Frankia casuarinae: one gene and its partner. The protein of the gene in region 1 binds, or shares a complex with, the protein of each later gene. Links are inferred from orthologs where the notes say so. Each region holds a gene or a part of one and is shown on either strand. Other genes may lie near its edges.

Evidence for each region.
Region 2: the proteins of secY (region 1) and secA are in contact, whole or in part, in a crystal structure (PDB 3DIN), measured with the Thermotoga maritima proteins. The link is inferred for Frankia casuarinae from one-to-one orthologs. Residues at the interface, in WP_004081795.1 of Thermotoga maritima: Glu108, Gly109, Glu110, Glu111, Ala236, Glu237, Arg238, Arg239, Ile240, Thr241, Ile242, Gln243, Tyr244, Ala245, Arg246, Arg247, Val248, Thr249, Gly250, Arg251, Arg252, Val253, Tyr254, Gly256, Ala257, Ser258, Thr259, Tyr260, Leu261, Pro262; in WP_004082002.1 of Thermotoga maritima: Glu261, Ala262, Arg263, Lys300, Ala301, Arg302, Thr303, Ile304, Ile305, Leu323, Tyr324, Asp325, Pro326, Val329, Ser330, Tyr333, Ile336, Lys340, Phe345, Val349, Glu363, Phe364, Tyr374, Ser375, Gly376, Gly377, Glu393, Ile395, Thr482, Ser483.

Annotation. Positions count from the first base shown.
Region 1 is NC_007777.1:687,058-690,193, reverse strand. What follows is about bases 296-3,119. They hold secY (preprotein translocase subunit SecY), read right to left. Parts: upstream 2,442-3,119; coding sequence 1,149-2,441; downstream 296-1,148. Other genes in these bases: rplO (50S ribosomal protein L15), read right to left, coding at 2,703-3,119; FRANCCI3_RS03030 (adenylate kinase), read right to left, coding at 496-1,149; map (type I methionyl aminopeptidase), read right to left, coding at 296-354. In the rest of the region: more of map, read right to left, coding at 1-295; more of rplO, read right to left, coding at 3,120-3,136. UniProt on the Escherichia coli protein: The central subunit of the protein translocation channel SecYEG. Consists of two halves formed by TMs 1-5 and 6-10.
Region 2 is NC_007777.1:891,292-895,164, reverse strand. The notes cover bases 165-3,725. They hold secA (preprotein translocase subunit SecA), read right to left. Parts: upstream 3,350-3,725; coding sequence 365-3,349; downstream 165-364. Other genes in these bases: FRANCCI3_RS03855 (GNAT family N-acetyltransferase), read left to right, coding at 3,651-3,725; FRANCCI3_RS03865 (Rv3235 family protein), read left to right, coding at 165-339. In the rest of the region: more of FRANCCI3_RS03865, read left to right, coding at 1-164; more of FRANCCI3_RS03855, read left to right, coding at 3,726-3,873. UniProt on the Escherichia coli protein: Required for protein export, interacts with the SecYEG preprotein conducting channel.

The DNA of each region.
Region 1 (3,136 bases):
CACGGTGATCGCGGCGTCCCCGTGCCAGCCGTCCACGATCGCCCCGCAGTCGATCGAGATGATATCGCCCTCGCGCAGCACCCGCTTGCGGGTGGGGATGGCGTGCACTACCTCGTTGTTGACCGAGCTGCAGATCGAGGCCGGATACGGCGGCTGGGCATAGCCCTTGAAGGACGGGATACCGCCGTCGTCCCGGATCGTCTTCTCGGCAAGGGCGTCCAGCTCGGCCGTGGTGACCCCGGGGACGACCGCCTCACGCAGCCGCGCCAGCGTCTTCGCGACGAGCAGGCCAGCAACCCGCATCTTGGCAATCTCTGCCGCCGTCTTGATCTGGACGTGCTCTCGTCGCGCCACGCTCGTCGCCCCGGTCCGTGTTCGTGTTGTGTCCGTTTCCGATGCTAGCCGCCGACCCCGCAGGACGTGCTCCAACGATCTTCCGCGAAAAGCACGGGAGTCACGTTCGGCCTGGTCCGCGCCCGGACCAGGCCGACGGGTTCAGTCGCCGTAGTGCCGCAGGGCGTCGAGCGCGCGGTCGGTGACGTTATCCACCGGTCCGGTGGCGTCGATACCGATCAGGATGCCCTTTTCGGCGTAGTAGGCCACCAGCGGCGCCGTCTGGTCCGCGTAGACCTCGAGCCGATGGCGGACCGTCTCCGACCGATCGTCGTCGCGCTGGAACAGCTCGCCACCACACCGGTCACAGACGCCTTCGACCGACGGCGGGTCGAAGTCGATGTGCCAGATGTGACCGCAGTTCCGACAGGTGCGCCGACCGGACAGCCGGCGCACCACCTCGTCGTCGTCGACGACGAGCTCGAGCACCACGTCCAGACGGGTCCCCATGCCATCGAGCATCTGCCCGAGCACCTCGGCCTGCGGGACGTTACGAGGAAAACCATCGAGCAGGAATCCCTTGACCGCGTCGTCCTCGGCCAAGCGGTTGCGGACCATACCGATGGTGATCTCGTCCGGTACGAGATCACCGGCATCCATGAAGGTCTTGGCCTTGACGCCCAGTTCGGTTCCCTGTCGCACGTTCGCCCGGAAGATGTCCCCGGTGGAGATCTTAGGGATCGACCGCGCCTGGGCAATGAACGCGGCCTGGGTGCCCTTTCCGGCACCGGGCGGCCCGACCAGTACGAGGCGCACTACCGGAGGAAACCTTCGTAATTGCGGAGCATGAGCTGGCTTTCGATCTGCTTCACGGTTTCCAGCCCAACCCCCACCATGATCAGGACCGACGTGCCCGCGAAGGGGAACGGCTGGTCCTTGGTCAGGTTCAACAGTGCCAACGGAAGGACCGTGATCACGCCAAGGAACAGCGATCCCGGGAGCGTGATCCGGTCGAGTACATGTTTGAGGTACTCCGCCGTCGGGTTCCCCGGCCTGATCCCGGGGATGAACCCACCATACTTCTTCATGTTGTCCGCGACCTCCGTTGGGTTGAAGGTGATCGCAACATAAAAATAGGTGAAGAAGATGATGAGTGCGAAGTATGTCACCAGATAGAGTGGATGGTCTCCCCTGGAGAGATATCTTTGCTCGAAGTCCTGGAAGCTCCGGTTGCTCCATACCTGCCCGGCGAGTTGAGGGAGCTGCAGCAGCGAGGACGCGAAGATGACGGGGATGATCCCGGCCTGGTTGACCTTGATCGGCAGGTAGGTCGACGTCCCGCCGTACATCCGCCGCCCGATCAGGCGTTTGGCGTACTGGACCGGGATGCGACGCTGAGACTGCTCGACGAACACGACGAACACGACGATCGCGAGACCGAGCAGGAGCACCAGGCTAAACACCACACCGCCGGCGACCTGGAGGATGCGTCCGCCCTCGGAGGGAAGCCTTGCCGCGATCGAGGTGAAGATCAGCAGCGACATGCCGTTACCGACCCCCCGGGTGGTGATCAACTCACCCATCCACATGATGACCGAGGTACCCGCCGTCATCGTGATGACAATCGTCGCGATCCGGAACAGGCTCGTGTCCGGGATGATGGCGGCCGAACAGCTGGGGAACAGCCGGCCGCTGCGGGCCAGCGCCACGATGCCGGTGGCCTGCAGAAGACCGAGGGCGATCGTCAGGTACCGGGTGTACTGCGTAAGCTTCTGCTCGCCCGAGCTGCCCTCCTTCTTCAGCTGCTCCAGCCGAGGGATCACCACAACGAGCAACTGAATGATGATACTCGATGTGATGTACGGCATGATGCCAAGCGCGAAGATGGACAGCTGCAGCAGAGCCCCACCACTGAACAGGTTGATCAGCGAGTAGACGTTGCTGCTGTCGGCACTCGCCGAGTCCAGGCAGGTGTTCACTGCGGACGTCGAGACACCCGGCGACGGCATGACGCTGCCGAACCGGAACAGCATCACGATACCGACGGTGAACAGCAGCTTCTTGCGCAGGTCAGGCGTGCGGAATGCCCGCGTGAAGGCGGTGAGCACGGCTCCTCCTGCTGGGATTGCGGACCGACGGGAAGTGGACATCCTGCCCGGTGCGGATCGCCTCCCCCGGCCGGTCGCCGAGGTCGGTTAGGCGACTGTAACAGGACACCCGGCCCACTCGTCCCGACATCACCATGGGTAAGCGATGGTGGACGGCAAGAGACGGCTGACGCCGAGGCGCACGGCCGTCTGGCGAGGGGTCCGGACGGGCGGGGCCGGGGTGGGAGCGGGGTGACATGGCCCACACCCCCACCCATGCTCTCAGCTCTGTGTGACGCTCCCGCCGGCAGCGGCGATCTTCTCCTTCGCGGAGGCCGAAAACGCGTCCGCGCTCACGTGCAGCGCGACGTTGATGTCACCGTTGCCCAGCACCTTCACCGGCGACTTGCCCCGCACCGCGCCCCTGGCCGCGAGGTCGGCCTTGGTGACCTCACCACCCTGCGGGAACAGTTCCGCGAGGGTGGCGACGTTCACGACCTGGTACTCGACGCGGAACCGGTTGCGGAAGCCCTTCAGCTTGGGCAGGCGCATGTGCAGGGGCATCTGGCCACCCTCGAACCGGGCGGGCACCTGCTTGCGGGCCTTCGAGCCCTTGGTGCCCCGTCCGGCGGTCTTGCCCTTGGAACCCTCACCGCGACCGACGCGGATCTTGGACTTATGGGCGCCGGGGGCTGGCCGGAGGTGGTGCACCTTCA
Region 2 (3,873 bases), 200 kb from region 1 along the record:
CGGCCGGGACACCCCGCCGGGAGCCGGACGAACCCACCGCCCCGGGAAACGGCGGTGGTCATCGTCAGAGCGATCGTCGAGACGCTCGGCGGGGTGCGCCCGGCCTCGCATCTCGCCGGATGGACGACGCCCCGCCTGCAGAACGATCTCGAACGCATCGTCGCCCAGACCACGGATCGCAGGCGGGGTCAGGTCCGCAGCGTACGGGTCAGCGAACCGCGCCCCGGAGTCGCCGAGGTCTCGGCGGTCATCAGCCGAGGTGCCCGGGTGGCCGCACTCGCGCTGCGCATGGAGTCGTCCAGCGGACGCTGGCGGGTGACGACCCTGCAGGTGGGTTAGTGCGGCCACCGGTCCCGGAGATGGATCACTCGGTGTTGCGGCGCGCCGGGTCGCCGTGGCAGCGCTTGTACTTGCGGCCCGACCCACACGGGCAGGGCGCATTGCGAGCGGGACGCGTGCCCGCACCGGGCTGCGCCGTGCCGGCCTCGCCGCGGGCGGCGCTGAGCGCACCGTCTCCAGCCGGGCGGCCCAGTCCCGACCTGCCATCCACCGTCGTGACCGGCCCGGATCCACCGTCGACCGACGGCGCGGTGTAGCGCAGGCCACCGGTCGGCCGCCGCGGCTCGAGCCCCTTGACGAAGACCGGCAGCGGTGCGGACGGAACCGGTGAAGGGGGTGGCGGAGTCTGACGGGCCGCCGCGGGGCGAACGGGCTGCGCGTCCGCGACGGGACCGGCGCCGTCCGGAATCGTCGGCACCGCCGGAGCGGGCAGGGTCGCGGCTGCGGCCGGCGGTGCGGGAGCAGCGGACACGGCCGGCTCGACGCCCACCGACGTGGCGGCCTCCTCCTGCCCCGCAACCTGGACCTCGACGTTGAACAGCAGCCGGACGGACTCCTCCTTGATGCCCTCCATCATCGTCTGGAACATGTCGAAACCCTCACGCTGGTACTCGACCAGCGGGTCCCGCTGTCCCATCGCCCGCAGCCCGATGCCCTCCTGCAGGTAGTCCATCTCGTAGAGGTGCTCGCGCCACTTGCGGTCCAAGACCGCGAGGACGACCCGTCGCTCCAGCTCCCGCATGATCGGTTCGCTGTCGGGGCCGTCGCCGAGGTCGAGTTCCCGCCGGTCGTACGCCTCCTGCGCGTCGACCTGGATGTCCTCGAGCAGGTGATCGGCAGTGAGCCCGTCTCGATCATCGACATCGGGTGCCACCACACCGACCGGGTAGAGCTGCCCGAGCGCCGTCCAGAGCGTGTCGAGATCCCACTCCTCCGGGTACCCGTCGGCGGTGGCGCCGCGCACGTATCCCTCGACGGTGTCGTCAACGAAGTGACGCACCTGCTCGTGGAGATCGGCACCGCCGAGAACCTTGCGGCGCTCCTCATAGATCACGGTGCGCTGCTTGTTCATGACCTCGTCGTACTTGAGGACGTTCTTGCGGATCTCGAAGTTCTGCCCCTCGACCTGGGTCTGGGCCGACCGGATCGCCCGAGTCACGATCTTCGATTCGATCGGGACGTCCTCGGGGATGTTCAGCCGATCCATGATGCCCTCGACCGCGGCCGCGTTGAACAACCGCATGAGATCGTCACCGAGGGAGAGGTAGAAGCGCGACTCACCGCGGTCGCCCTGCCGGCCGGCCCGGCCACGCAGCTGGTTGTCGATGCGCCGGGACTCGTGCCGCTCGGTGCCGAGCACGTACAGGCCGCCGGCGTCGACGACCTCCTCGTGCTCGGCCTTCACCGACTGCCTGGCCTTCTCCAGGGCCTCCTGCCAGGCCGCCTCATAGTCCTCGGGGGTCTCGATCGGCGAGAGGCCGCGCTGGCGCAGCTCGGCCTGGGCAATGAACTCCGGGTTACCGCCGAGCATGATGTCCGTACCACGACCGGCCATGTTCGTCGCCACCGTGACGGCGCCCTTGCGGCCCGCCTCGGCGATGATGGCCGCCTCCCGCTCGTGGTGCTTGGCGTTGAGCACCTCGTGCGGCACACCACGCTTGCGAAGCTGCTTCGAGAGGTACTCGGACTTCTCGACGCTGGTGGTGCCGACCAGGACCGGTTGGCCCTTCTCGTGCCGCTCGGCGATGTCCTCCACCACGGCGTCGAACTTCGCGATCTCGGTCTTGTAGACGACGTCCGGCTGGTCGAGCCGGACCATCGGCTTGTTCGTCGGGATGGGGACGACCCCGAGCGAGTAGATCTGGTGGAACTCGGCCGCCTCGGTCATGGCGGTACCGGTCATGCCGGAGAGCTTGTCGTAGAGCCGGAAGTAGTTCTGCAGCGTGATCGTCGCGAGGGTCTGGTTCTCCTGCTTGATCTCGACCTTTTCCTTGGCCTCGATCGCCTGGTGCATTCCCTCGCTGTAGCGACGACCGTGGAGCACGCGGCCGGTGAACTCGTCGACGATGAGAACCTCACCGTCGGTAACGATGTAGTCCTTGTCCCGCTTGTAGAGCTCCTTGGCCTTCAGCGAATTGTTCAGGTAGCCCACGAGCGGGGTATTCACCGATTCGTAGAGGTTCTCGATGCCGAGCTGGTCCTCGACCTTCTCAACCCCGGACTCGGTGATGGCCACCGTCCGCTTGCCCTCTTCGACCTCGTAATCGACATCGCGTTCGAGCAGCGGGGCGATCCGGGCAAACTCCGTGTACCACCTGGTCGGATGATCCGCTGGACCGCTGATGATCAACGGCGTGCGGGCCTCGTCGATGAGGATGGAGTCCACCTCGTCGACGACCGCGAAGTTGTGGCCACGCTGGACGAGCTCCTCCGAACTCCAGGCCATGTTGTCACGGAGGTAGTCGAACCCGAACTCGTTGTTGGTGCCGTAGGTGATGTCGCAGGCGTACTGGGCCCGCCGGACCGGCGGCGGCATCTGCGGATGGATCACCCCCACGGTGAGGCCGAGGAAACGATGGACCCGGCCCATGTTCTCGGCGTCGCGCTGGGCGAGGTAGTCGTTGACGGTGATGACGTGCACACCCTTACCGGCCAGCGCGTTGAGGTAGGTCGGCAGGGTCGAGACCAGCGTCTTGCCCTCACCGGTCTTCATCTCGGCGATGTTGCCGAGATGAAGGGCCGCGCCCCCCATGATCTGCACATCGAAATGCCGCTGGCCCAGCGTGCGCCGCGCCGCCTCGCGCACGGCGGCGAAGGCCTCGGGCAGCAGGTCGTCGAGGGTCTCCTTCCCGTCCGCGAGCCGCTGGCGGAACTCGTCGGTCATGCCTCGCAGTTCACCGTCGGACAGGCCGGTGAAGTCGTCCTCGATCAGGTTCACCTGCTCGGCGATCGCCTTGAGCTTGCGCAGGATCCGGCCCTCGCCGGCACGCAAGATCTTGTCTAGTACCACGGGCGAAACTCCTCCGGCAGGCGCGTCGGCGAGGTCACCGACCCCACGATGCTAGCCCTTCGACAGCCGCCTACAACATCCATCCGCGCGCGGTTCCTCCGGCTGGGACCGGTGAGGAGCGGGCGACGGGAAGGGGTGCCGGCGAGCGAGGCCAGGGGTCGTACGGACGGGAACGACCAGAACGGGATGACAACACGGCGTGCATGGTCCGCCCATGCCACGCCGCACTGTCCAACGACCGGGAGCGCGGATGGGTGCCCTGGATCGGCGGCAACGGTGGCGGCCGGTGCAAGGTTGGAGCATGGCACCTCTCGAACCGGCGGAGATCACGGCGGGCCGTCTGCATCTGCGCCCCTGGCACCCCCGGGACGCCGACGCCGTACACCTGGCCTGCCAGGACCCGGAGATAAGCCGGTGGACGAGAGTCCCGACGCCGTATCTGTACCAACACGCGGTGGACTTTGTCTCACGCCAGTCGCCGCAGAGCTGGGCCAGCGGGACCGGGGCGCTGTTCGCGGTGGTGG